Regions from separate parts of the Paenibacillus sp. RC334 genome, predicted to be linked through region 3. Evidence: a T-box and tRNA genes for the amino acid it is inferred to sense, from the RefSeq annotation. Region 3 holds a T-box; the other regions hold tRNA genes.
What was found. The T-box of region 3 lies ahead of leuS (leucine--tRNA ligase). A T-box ahead of a tRNA ligase gene usually reads a tRNA of that ligase, here a tRNA-Leu.
Positions count from the first base shown of each region.

Region 1: it encodes a tRNA-Leu, which carries the amino acid that the T-box ahead of leuS (leucine--tRNA ligase) is inferred to sense. The anticodon was not compared.
Region 2: it encodes a tRNA-Leu, which carries the amino acid that the T-box ahead of leuS (leucine--tRNA ligase) is inferred to sense. The anticodon was not compared.
Region 4: it encodes a tRNA-Leu, which carries the amino acid that the T-box ahead of leuS (leucine--tRNA ligase) is inferred to sense. The anticodon was not compared.

Region 1 covers NZ_CP125370.1:3,569,752-3,572,961, forward strand. The annotation lists gene QMK20_RS16400 (PTS transporter subunit EIIB) at 1-572, shown strand, start outside; gene QMK20_RS16405 (PTS sugar transporter subunit IIC) at 590-1,345, shown strand; tRNA gene QMK20_RS16410 (tRNA-Leu) at 1,863-1,948, opposite strand; gene QMK20_RS16415 (hypothetical protein) at 2,197-2,355, shown strand; gene QMK20_RS16420 (hypothetical protein) at 2,490-2,681, shown strand; gene QMK20_RS16425 (YnfA family protein) at 3,006-3,210, opposite strand, start outside.
Region 2 covers NZ_CP125370.1:1,362,101-1,365,310, forward strand. The annotation lists gene QMK20_RS06460 (helix-turn-helix domain-containing protein) at 1-105, shown strand, start outside; gene QMK20_RS06465 (XRE family transcriptional regulator) at 233-454, opposite strand; gene QMK20_RS06470 (urease accessory protein UreF) at 807-1,496, opposite strand; tRNA gene QMK20_RS06475 (tRNA-Leu) at 1,759-1,841, shown strand; gene QMK20_RS06480 (glutathione peroxidase) at 1,994-2,479, opposite strand; cyclic di-AMP (ydaO/yuaA leader) riboswitch at 2,947-3,122, shown strand.
Region 3 covers NZ_CP125370.1:3,761,539-3,764,748, forward strand. The annotation lists gene leuS (leucine--tRNA ligase) at 1-1,737, opposite strand, end outside; T-box leader at 1,799-2,056, opposite strand; gene QMK20_RS17280 (tautomerase family protein) at 2,232-2,618, shown strand; gene QMK20_RS17285 (class I SAM-dependent DNA methyltransferase) at 2,704-3,210, opposite strand, start outside.
Region 4 covers NZ_CP125370.1:1,879,217-1,882,426, forward strand. The annotation lists gene QMK20_RS08840 (GNAT family N-acetyltransferase) at 1-476, shown strand, start outside; gene QMK20_RS08845 (N-acetyltransferase) at 580-1,017, opposite strand; tRNA gene QMK20_RS08850 (tRNA-Leu) at 1,435-1,518, shown strand; gene QMK20_RS08855 (CGNR zinc finger domain-containing protein) at 1,648-2,193, opposite strand; gene QMK20_RS08860 (arginase family protein) at 2,309-3,178, shown strand.

The DNA.
Region 1 (3,210 bases), 190 kb from region 3:
TCGGAGGAGAAAGCAATATTCAAAACGCTTGGCATTGCATGACCAGACTCAGGTTTGATTTAAAAGATAAAAACAAAGTGGACATAGAGAAAATTAAGGAATTGGACCCGGTTTTGGGCGCGCAGTTTAATAATGACCAATTCCAAATCATTCTTGGTCCTAAAGTCGCGGAATATTTTAATATTTTGGCCAGTGAATTAAAGCTAACGGATGTTCAAAAGGAAGATGAGGCAAGCTCTGAAAAAAAGAAGGGGTTTGTTACACTCTTCATGAATATTGTATCCGGCGTGTTTGGGCCTATCGTTCCAGCTATTGCCGGGGCAGGATTGATCAAGGGACTTATCGCAGGGCTGACCGCCCTCCATATCATCTCGGATCAAAGCGAAACCATTCAGATCATTAACATGATGGCGAGCGGAGTATTTACGTTTTTACCGTTTTTCCTGGCAGCATCGGCGGCTAAAATTTTCAAAACCAACGAATATTTAGCGATAGCAATCGCTGCTACCATTATGTTTCCAACGATGGTGGATGCGGCCAAGGCCGGGAACTTTCCTCGTTTCAGTTTTTAGGCTTTATACCTATCCCAGTGTTTAACTACACCGGTACAGTAATCCCGATTATCTTTGCCGTATGGGCGATGAGCCATATTCATAAAATCGTCAACAGGTTTATTCCAGAAGTGTTAAAAACCGTAGTTACGCCAACGTTAACCTTGTTTATTTCGGGCTTCCTTGCATTATCCGTTATCGGTCCCATTGGCATTCACCTAGGCAATGGCTTGGCTTGGCTTGTTCAAGGCTTATTCGGTATCTCTCCCATCCTTGCTGGCGTTGTTGTTGGTGCGATTCGACCTTTGGCCGTCTTTACTGGCATGCATCATGCAATGACTCCGATTGCTTTGCAGAATTTTGCAACACAAGGTTACGATATGTTAATGCCTATGATGTGTATGGCTAACTTTTCAATCGTAGGCGCAACATTTGCAGTGTATTACAAGGTAAACACACCTAAAGAAAAATCTATTATTGTTTCAGCCGCCGTCTCCGGTCTTTTGGGAATTACTGAACCCGCTTTATTCGGTGTTCTAGCTAAGTACAAAAAAGCTTTTCTAGCCGCCATCATCGCAAGTTCAGTTGCTTCGGCTTTTATCAGCTTTTTCGGTGTCCGATTGTATGGATATGTGTTATCGAGTATATTTAGCATTCCCGCTTACTTCGGGCCTTACTTTATCTATGCCATTTCCGGAATGATCATTGCTGTCGCACTCTCCTTTACAATCTGTTATCTGTTTCTAAGCAAAGTAGATGTTGCGAGAGCAAATGAACCTACGCAGCTCAAATAATCGTTTGTCATGGCTTCCAAGCTTTTTTAAGATCAATAAATCGTTTTAAAGTATCTAAGATTATGAGTGGAGCCTGACCTACTGTATAAGTGTTGTCAGGCCCTTCAGTTACTTTCTTTGTTGCCCGTATTCGGCTTTTTGCACCCTCCAGTGGACGTGTGCCAGTATCCAGCGTCACGAACATGGCCGTGTAGTTCGAAGCTCAACAAACGTTTTTCGTTAGGTACAGCTAATATCACAGTCAGCACATCAACATCGACCGAACTGCTGGCCCTCTGTCTTTTGTTTCTTTACAGTAACCAGATGGTTATTAAATAATTGTCGCCTATCGGTCCCGTTGCCCGCGTTCGGATTAATACACCGTAATCTTGACAAAACAAAAAACGCCCCTCCGGATAGTAACGGTGAGGCGTTTCGTTGGCCCTGTATACCTATAACGGAACATTCCGCAGATATACAGGACCTCTTGTTATTTTCGTACATTTAACTCTGATGTGACCGTGGTAAAGCATACTAATGCCGAGGACCGGGATCGAACCGGTACGGTAGTCACCTACCGCAGGATTTTAAGTCCTGTGCGTCTGCCAATTCCGCCACCCCGGCATAAATTTAGGAACGCTATTTTTCATACTTACTTGACTTATAAGTATCGGAGAAACATCCAGCTTATGTACAAAATGGTTCTCGCTATGTAAATACCGTTTTATTGGGCACCAACATATAATACGACAATTTCATCGAGTTGTAAAGTGTTTTTTTCTAAAACAATAAAATTTCTTTTTTGTATAACTTGGGCCCATTTGAATTACAATAATAAACGTCTTTCCAAACTACCAGAAGGGGTGTTACGAATGCGTGAAGGTATGATTCCAGCTGTTCTTGGAACGGTAGTATCGGCTTCAGGCGCTGTGTTGCTGAGCAGTAAGTACAAGCTTGCGGCTACAGGCATTCTCGGTTTCGGACTGGCTCATGTTGTTCTGGGAGCGATTGATCTGATTGAGCATCGCTAGTCGTTTGGGAAGTGCCGGGCGGGAGCTATTTCCTCCCCGGCTTTATTATTATAGCCGCTTTAGCTGCCTTGAGCGTTAACGTTTATATAAAGCGTACAATATGCTTGCACTCGTAAAGGAGCGTGTGATGTATTATGAAAGAAAACATTAGGGAAGAAAAGAATCGCACCGTCGATCAGGTCGAACATGAACAGTCGTTAGATCAGCGCGAGCCAGGCTTTAATCGTATTCCTGACATCAATGCCGATACTCCTGCTGCTACAGATATGATTGATGAAGCTATAAACCGTGGCCTGGACAAGCTTCGTAACGATTTTACAGATTAAAACCTGGGTCATAGGGCACGGGTTACTTAAGTAGCATTTAACTAAACAGCCTTATATAGTGATTCCTAGAGATCACTTGAAAATAAGCATAAACCAGCCAATAATCGAGACCCAAAGCACAACACTAATCAGGATTCCCCATACGATACCTACTGAGAAATTCCCTTCACTCTTCGGTACAGCATGGCCCAAATTTCATTCTAAGCTTCATTTGATTCCAGTTCATAGAACCCCCTCCTTAAGTTCTATTTCGGAATATGAAGCTCATTTATGTAGATCAATAGTCATGTTTTTCAAAAAAATAAAAAAGGGTTTTTTGTCCTATCATCCAGATCGGGGAAAAAGTATTACGGCTATTCCGACCAAGCAAATCAAGCCACCCACGATATCGTACAAATCAGGTGTCTTTTTATCAATCCACCATCCCCATGCAATGGAAAGGACTATAAAGACACCCCCGTATGCTGCATACACACGCCCAAAGGAGGAGAAAACCTGAAAGGTCGCAATGACTCCGTAGACAGCCAAA
Region 2 (3,210 bases), 2.4 Mb from region 3:
GCAGAGGATCTGGATACAGAAGAACAGAATTTCATATTAGAATATGTGGAATTTGCGAAATATCGTAAGCAAAAAGGTGAGAATGACAAAACACAGCCTGAATGATCTTCTCGCTAAAGATCACTCAGGTTGAAAACCCGTAAAACGGACCGACGGGTTCGATTGACGAGTTTATTTGGGTTGCCGATGTTATAGCGTGCCGCATGCTTGGGGGACGCTCACATCGTTGGTTTCAGAGTGGTGATGCCTCCTTATAATCGTTATCGTCGATGTTGAGGATTGCAGCAACTTGTTTTCTGTACCTTTGTGCTTTGCGGGTGCCGTGAATCAGATTGGACAAGCGTGAAGGCGGGATGTTATGCGTTTCACAAAATGTTTTCTGATCCAGCCGAAGTTCGACAAGCCTTTGTTTGATGGCCCACCCTAAGGAGGTGACAGGCATTTTGTTGTTCAAGTGAAATCGCCCCTTACGGATTCTTGCGGAATAATTGGTGTGTTATAATAATCATCAGTAAACATGTTAGAATTAACCATCTAAAACTATGATACACGTTTATACGTGTTTTTACAATCTAAAATACGTAATTCAGATAAAAATATAACTTAATTAAGTGATGGATGTCTGGATAATCCATCTGGAGCCTGTTAATTGTGCGAAATTGCAGTTGTATTCTGGATAAAAAGAGCACTCTGCCACTGGAAAAAGTGGTGGGAGTGCTTTTGTCGTTGGTACTGGATTGGTGAAAACAGGCATCAGGGGGATGCTGTAGGCGTATAATGGGGCCGGACAAAGGAATCAGTGAATTTCACCCGCGCTGGTGGTTGCTGCTCATATAGGGTGGCTGAGCAATGTAGGAGCTGGACCAATGCCTATGCAGAAGGCCACGCTGAAATGCGGTTGGCTCAGACTCTGGGGTGTTGAATTGTTTCCATGCGGTTAGAAGCTCGTTGGTCATTCGCTGAATAACAGGATTCTTTTCCTCATAAGGGGGATTAAGCAGCTTGGAAGCATCTTCGACACAGAAGGACACTGCTGCGGCAAGGTAGCCGTGAATGGTCTGCTCTACATCATTTCCAAGGGAAACGTTAATCCAACTATGAACGGTTGCAAGTGTACCAATCGCATTGTATTGGATGAGTGTAGCTTCGAGTTGGTCGAATTCAAGCCAAGGGTACAAGGCTTTGGCGAGCTTAAGCAGGCGTTGGCCGGATAGGCGTGACTCTTTCACGTGTTGTAGGGAAGAGCGCTGGGCGTGCAGCATTTTATCAATGAGGGCGATACGCCAACCATCATTTTGCTGAACGGCAATATAAAGGCTTTTGATAGCCATGCCATCGAGGGATGTGAACTGAGGAAGCAGATCAGTGCGTGCATAGTGTTCCAGGTCTTGTAAACAGGTTAAGCGGCCATTGCGAAACAGCTCCTCCAGCCCGTAGGAACGAGTGAAGCCACCGACAGGCAGGGAAGGGTCCAACAGCAATGCGTAGTTCAGCAAACGATTGCCTTTGTGCAATGCGGTTCGCCTCCTTGGAGTAGAATGTTTATGTTATATTAAATGACTTTAAAAATGAATTCAGAAAAAATTTAGAGATATTATGTAATATATATTTACACTCATAGTGTTGATATGTCAAATTAAATATTTTTATAGCTTTTATATGTTAGATTATTTGACATAAAAATAATTATTGTATTTATGTTTACAAATAGAATGCAAGGGAGTATAATAAATCTGTTGCCTCAAAACATTAGAATTTGCGGTCGTGGTGGAATGGCAGACACGCTATCTTGAGGGGGTAGTGGGCGTACGCCCGTGGAGGTTCGAGTCCTCTCGACCGCATTACATGCAAGACACAGTTAAAAAAGCATCCTGACACGTTTTTGACGTGATTGGCTGCTTTTTTTGTTATATAAGCCGAACTAAAATATCCCTTTTTCCTAGCCACAGGAGCAGCCGTTTGGATTGGCTGCTTGTGAACAGGGATGGACCTGTCAGCTTTGTTGCAAGAGCTTCTCGATATCCCCCGCCAATTTATCCGGAGTTGTCTGTGGGGCATAGCGCTTAAATACGTTACCTTCGCGTGTAATCAAAAATTTAGTAAAATTCCATTTGATTGCTTTGGAGCCTAATACGCCCGGAGCTGTTTGGGTGAGGTAGCGGAATAAAGGGTGCGCCTGATCGCCATTGACATCTATTTTGGCAAACATCGGAAATGTAACTCCATAGTTGATCTGGCAAAACTCCGAAATTTCCTCGCTGGAACCCGGCTCTTGCTTGGCAAACTGGTTGCTGGGAAACCCTAAGATTTCAAGACCCCGCTCATGGTATTGGTCATATAGCTCTTGTAGCGCCTTGTATTGGGGGGTTAGCCCGCATTTGCTGGCTGTATTCACGATGAGCAGTACTTTTCCTTCGTATGTGGACAACGGAATTTCTTTCCCTTGCAGGGTTTGTGCATCATGTTCATAAACGGTCATGGTTTTCCTCCTAATTTGATATTCTACAATTAAATTGTAAGCAATTTAACGAAGAGTTGCAAGTCTATAAATAGATGTAATGCGCCGTCTGCTGCTGTAAAATCGTATTTTGTCCAAAACGGCAAATGGCACTGCAAATGGGGCAAATAGCGGTGTTTCTCATGGTAAAAACAGGTTCAATCGGCGTTTATCAGGTACATACAGCACTTTTCCTTTCTCTTTTACAAAAAAAGGACAAAAAATGCTCCCCATACGCCAATATTGACATGCCTCTTCATTTTCGAAAAGGGATGAAAAACCGAGATTGAAGGAGCTGGGAGAAGGATATTTGTGTTGTAAGCGCTATTATTAATCTTTTATGCTCCAAAGACCGATTTATAACCCCGCAGGTGAGCTTTACAGTGTTCCTTGCGCGGGTGTATGATTCAAGACGTAATTTCAAATTAAGTGAATGAAGCAGCAACGAATTGTCTATAGCGCTGAATTTTGCAGTTGCAAAAGCGGGGGAACCAAACGAGATCTATGCGGCTTTTAAAGGGCCGAGTGTCTCAAGGGGTGAATTTTCTGGCCAAGTGTCAGAAATAGGGCGACTCTCACGTCCGAATCCGACAGCTAACCTCGTAAGCGTACAGGGAGAGGCAACAAACCGCCGTGTGCAGCCATGGTTTATTTTATCATGGTTACGTAAGAAGCCGGAGGAAAGCCTTTTTCCTTTGGCTTCTTTTTGTTGT
Region 3 (3,210 bases):
GTTGCCCAGAATCATACCCTGATTGACCAGCTTGTAGAAAGGCTCTTTTGTTTCTACAACGCCAATATCATACAGCACCTTGTGCCAGAAACGAGCATACAGCAAGTGAAGAACCGCATGTTCCGCACCGCCGATGTACAGATCCACAGGCAGCCATTCGCGCTGCTTCTCCTTGGATACAGGCTCTTTATCGTTATGCGGATCAATATAGCGCAGGTAATACCAGCAGCTTCCCGCCCATTGTGGCATGGTGTTCGTCTCACGGCGTGCTTTCAAGCCCGTCTCGGGATCAATAGTTTCTACCCAGTCCGTCGCATTGGCCAACGGGGACTCTCCTGTGCCTGAAGGCTTGATGTTATCCATTTCCGGCAGTACGAGCGGCAGTTGATCCTCAGAAACTGTTTTGATCGTTCCATCTTCCAGATGAATCACCGGAATCGGCTCGCCCCAATAGCGTTGACGGCTGAACAGCCAGTCGCGCAAGCGGTACGTCACTTTTCCTTGTCCTTTACCCTCGGCTTCAAGCCATTCAATCATCTTCGGAATGGCTTCCTCATTCGTAAGTCCATTCAGCGGACCTGAGTTGACGTGCGGACCATCCTCGGTGTATGGCTCTTTAGCCACGTCTCCACCTTGGACAACCTCAATGATATTCAGCCCGAATTGCTTCGCAAATTCCCAGTCACGTGTGTCGTGACCTGGTACAGCCATGATCGCGCCTGTTCCGTAGCCTGCCAGCACATAGTCAGCAATCCAGATCGGCAGCTTTTCACCGTTCACCGGATTCACCGCGTAAGCGCCTGTGAAGACACCCGTTTTATCCTTCGCCAGATCCGTACGCTCCAGATCGCTTTTACGGGCAGCTTGTTCACGGTATTGATTTACGGCATCCTTTTGCTCAGGTGTAGTGATAACATCCACCAATTCCTGCTCAGGAGCCAGCACACAGTAGCTTGCGCCGAACAGCGTATCCGGGCGGGTTGTAAATACCGTTAATTGCTTGTCATGGCCTTCAATTGGAAAATGAACCTCTGCCCCAGTAGACTTGCCGATCCAGTTCCGCTGCATATCTTTAATGCTTTCGGACCAATCCAGCTCCTCCAAATCATCCAGCAGACGATCAGCATATTCCGTTATTTTCAGCATCCATTGACGCATAGGTTTGCGGATAACCGGATGACCGCCACGCTCACTCTTGCCGTCAATTACTTCTTCATTCGCCAACACCGTTCCCAATGCAGGACACCAGTTCACAGGCACTTCAGCTACATAAGCAAGACCGCGCTTATACAGCTGGATGAAAATCCACTGTGTCCATTTATAATAATCGGGGTCTGTTGTGCTGATTTCACGATCCCAGTCGTATGAAAAGCCAAGCGATTTGATTTGACGGCGGAAGTTATTAACATTTTTTACCGTAATTTCACGTGGATGCTCTCCCGTATCCAGCGCATGCTGCTCGGCAGGCAGACCGAAGGCGTCCCAACCCATCGGATGCAGTACGTTGTAGCCGCGCATTCTTTTATACCGTGAAACAATATCCGTTGCCGTGTAACCTTCCGGGTGGCCTACATGCAGACCAGCTCCAGACGGGTACGGGAACATATCCAAAGCATAAAACTTCGGTTTGCCCGGCTCTTCCCCGGTACGGAACGTTTTGTTCTCATCCCAATATTTCTGCCATTTTGGTTCAATACTTTGCGGTTGATAGCCGTGCTTCGGCTGTGTGTCTGTCATTGTCATTTCCTCCTCAAACGGTATGCAACAAAAAAACCTCTGCATCCCGTAGCGTGTCAGCGCTAGGGACGAGAGGTTATATTCCCGTGGTACCACCCTAGTTAGCAGAAAGCGTTCTTCGCCTTCTACTCCCTTTGCACCTGATAACGGAGGTGATCCGATGCGGGTTAATAACAGGGTTCAAGCACCTGTATAGGGCATTCCTGCGTTGGGCGCATATCTCCGAGGCGAGTTCACTTTGCACTGTCAACCGGCTTGCACCATCCGCCGGCTCTCTACATGTCCAGACAAAACTACTATTCCTCATCAGCGATTGTTTAACCGTTAATAATGGCACTATTATATTGAAAACCGCGAAAAAAGTCAAATAAGGACTACATCTGGTGCTAAACACCAACTTCATTCGTTTGCTCCATGACACACGGAGGCAAATGTTTTATAATTAGCTCCGAGCCAGATTGAGATGAGTTGAGATGAGAAAGGTGAGCTGAGACATGGCACAAATTAAAATTTACGGAATAAAAGAAGCACTGAATCCAATCAAGGAGCAACTTTCAGATGTGATTCACTCCGCTGTGGTGGATGCGTTCCAATATCCCCCCGACAAAAGGTTTCATCGTTTTTTCCCGATGAATCAGGAAGACTTCATATTTGCCCACGATCGCTCGCAGGCATACACCATTATTGAAATTAGTGTGTTTGAAGGCAGAACGACAGAGGCTAAAAAGCACCTTATCCAGCTGCTATTCCAAAGAATTAACAATTTAGGCATTGCCCCGCAGGATCTTGAAATTACTATATTCGAGACACCGAAACAGAATTGGGGCATTCGCGGTGTACCCAGTGATGAACTTCAACTGAACTATAAAGTAAACATATAATTTGAAGCTCTTATGCAAAAAGACGCCCTTCATGTCATCATGAAAAGCGTCTTTCTTTGTCCTATATTAGCCTGATAAAGCTTCATTATTTTACAGCAACATAAAATAATCTGGCCGCGTCATCTACTGCTTCTACCCATTCAAAGTCCGCATATACCTTCACATCGCGAAAACCGGCTTTGGACAATTCCGTTTTCATCCAGTCCGGGTCATAGGCACGTTGCACATGAATCTCCTCGAACCGCTGGTATACATCGCGCCCTTCATTTTCTGCTCTCGCAAAAATGCTGAGATGATGCTCAATTTCACAGCGCGGAGTGTCCAACGCACAAGTCCAGATATATGAGATGGAGCGCTCGTCCAGTACAAAAGGCTGCTCATCATCATAACGCACAAACGTCTGGGGATGATGTACATCGAACAGAAAGGTTCCGCCAGGCTTAAGACCGGCATACGTTCTGCGAAAAGTAGCAGTAATGTCCTCTTCCTCCAGCAAATAATTCAGACAATCGCAAAAAGAAATGACAGAATCCACAGGCTCTGGTAAACTCCATTCCCGCATATCCTGCTCTATCCAGCGAATGCTACCCTC
Region 4 (3,210 bases), 1.9 Mb from region 3:
CGATTATGGAAGCCTCTTTTCCTGAAACAGAATGTAGAATCTTTGCGTCGCAAAAGGCACTGCTTACTCATCCTTGTTATCGCTTAATCACTGAAAAGGATGAGCAAGGGCATACGATCGCTTTTCTGGCAGGCTGGGAATTTACACATTTTCGGTTTGTAGAGCATATTGCGGTAGATCAGGCTATACGTGGTGGCGGGTTAGGTAAAAAGCTCATGAGCAGATTTATTTCACAGTCCGATAAACCAGTAGTTCTGGAGGTTGAGCCACCTGAGGATGAATGGACTCGGAGAAGAATTGGTTTTTATGAACGCTTGGGATTCCATCTCAACGATTTTGAGTATGTACAGCCTCCTTTGAGGGAAAGACAGGCCGATCTGAGGCTTCAAATTATGAGCTATCCGTATGCGCTGACAGAGCAGGATTTTGCGCCGTTTAGACAAATTTTATATACCGAGGTTTACGGGCTGAAATGAGAGAACATATATATTAGTGTAGGTAAAATATATAAGGCTCTGCTTTTACCGTATTTATACGGGAGCAGAGCCTTTGACTTCATTGAGATAATGTAACTTAATGTTACTTGTGCTTTGTCCAAACCATTACAAATTCCTTTTCACGGGTTTCTGGATCAATGGATTCCTCTTGAATGATAAATCCATTTCTGGTATAAAAGTTAAATGCCTTCGTGTTGGACTGGTATACTTTCAATTGGATCTGCTCATATTGCTTCTTAACCCAATCTAGTAGTAACTTGCCATAGCCTTTTCGTTGGGAACCTACTCGTATAAATAAGGCCGCCAAATATCCATCTATCATGGAAACGAAGCCACCAATAGTGTGATCGTCCTGTATAATAACGTAGTTTTGAGCTAGAGGAAGGTATTTGTCTTCCATTTCGCCAACCTGTGATGTCCAATATTGTGGATCAATAAAATGATGGGCCTCTATGGAAGCTTCCAGCCATATAGCTGCTAAATCTTTAAACTCTTCCACTTTTCCTGGTTGAATAGACATAGAATGACTCCTTTTCCCGGTATGTAATGTGATTACAATAGTATGATGTTTAACATAAAAAAGACCGTCCGTAGACGGTCTTTCTACCCGTGGCGCTTATTTAAAGCTTTGATCCGTATCCCGCGCCTCCGTCATCTCTGAGAATTAGAGAATGGCGGACCGGGTAAGGGACACGTTCAACATCTGATTACTAATGTTGACGCACCTCCTTTCCTGATGCGTCCATATTACCATATATGGTATGAGAAATCCAGTTGTTTTCACATGTTTTCTGGAATTATATATAGAAAATATAATATAAGAATGGCTTGCTTTTATTCTCTATGAGCGATATAATCTTAATTACGGTGATTATATGTACTGGGCATTATTTATGGCCCTGTTACATAGATAAACATCGGCATGATTACATACTATGCGGTCGTGGCGGAATTGGCAGACGCGCACGGTTCAGGTCCGTGTGGGCTAACCCCCGTGGAGGTTCGAGTCCTCTCGACCGCATCATTAACATAAAAAAAGGTTCATCATTGCTCATTGTAGCAATGATGAACCTTTTTTATGTTATCTATAGCGCTGATAGTAATATCAAAGGGATGAGCGTAGCATTAGCCATTTACCCGGGCGTGTATTTCATTGTGATTCCCGGTGTTTCTTGACATGATAACGGGTAGAGCAACGTTTGCTACAGAACCGCTGTAGTCTGTTTTTAGAATGATCGGAAAATATTTCACGGCAAGGATCTGAGACGCAGACTTTGAGTCTTGGTCTTCCGTACAGGGTCAGTTCTCTTCCGAGCGTACGCGAACAGACCGCCAGAATACGGTCGGCCAAGCTGCCTGTGTTTTTATCAGGTGGACTGTAAACATAACGAAAGCTGCCGTCTCCCTGTGCATTTAATCGTGGGCGCAGGGGGGAACGCAATTCACTCTCCGTCAGAAATTCTCCCAGTTGCTCATCACTTCCACTCATAATCAAATCGCGCAGTCTGTCGCGGTAAGCACGCACGGCTGTTAGCTCCTTCAGAGCTACCGTTTCATCGCATAACACTCCATACTTTTGTAGCAAATCATTTAATTGTTCCGGACTGTCAAGCCGTTCCGGTTCTTCATAGTAGGGATCATAACTATTTAATAGATCGAAGGTGAAAGAAAACCAGAGTTCGTTGTAATATTCCAATTCAGTTTGACTCCTTACACGTTGAGGGATATAGTAATGCTTAAAGTATATTTTATGTATTACATTTTAGCAAATAGCTATGCCTCATAATCGAAGGTAAAGGAGTTGGTTGTCGATGGAAAAAGAAATCTGCATTATTCATGCCCCCACCAATCTTGGCCTTAGCAGGCATCCGGACGGTAGAGAAAGAGGCTGCTGGAAGCTTCCCGCTGTTCTTGAGGAGTTGGGTCTTCACACAGCGATCGGAGCACAAGTCGCGACAAGGCTGTCTCAGCCTGCATATCCGAAGAAGTATACATACAACGACGGCGCCTTATTTGGGGCTCAGGTGGCCGCTTTTTCCATTGAATTGGCAGATACGGTGGAGGAGGTACTGAGCACCTCTGCGTTTTCTCTTGTTCTGGGCGGCGATTGCAGTGTGCTGCTGGGAAGCGCCTTGGCGCTGGCGCGAAAGGGGAATTACGGACTAGTTCATATAGACGCACATCCAGATTATTACCATAAAGGAAATAGTGATAAAGCCGTTGTGGCTGGTATGGACCTTGCTATTGTTACGGGTAAAGGAACAGATATTTTAACCAATCTGGAAAACCGAAAACCTTATATTCAGAGTTCCAATGTCCTGACCTTCGGCTATCGCGAATCAGATCCGGAGCAGAGCATTATAGAAGAGGCAAAGACGGAGGGCATTACCTGCTTCAGTGCGGAACGCTCTCTTCGGGAAGGGGGTGCCAGGACTGAGGATTTTTTGAATGATTTCATTCATCAGCGAGAGGTTGACGGTTTTTGGCTTCACCTGGATGCAGATGTGCTTGACAAAACGCTCATGCCCTGTGTGGATTGCCCGGAATCTCATGGCTTGCAGTGGAAGGAACTCACAGATGTTCTTAGAGTCTTACTGAAATCACCTCAAATAGTAGGCATGAGTGTGGCTATACTAGACCCCCGATTTAGATCCCGGCTTGAAGGTAGCAGCAAACTTTAAAGAGATGTTGACTGCTGTATTACGCCCGCAAA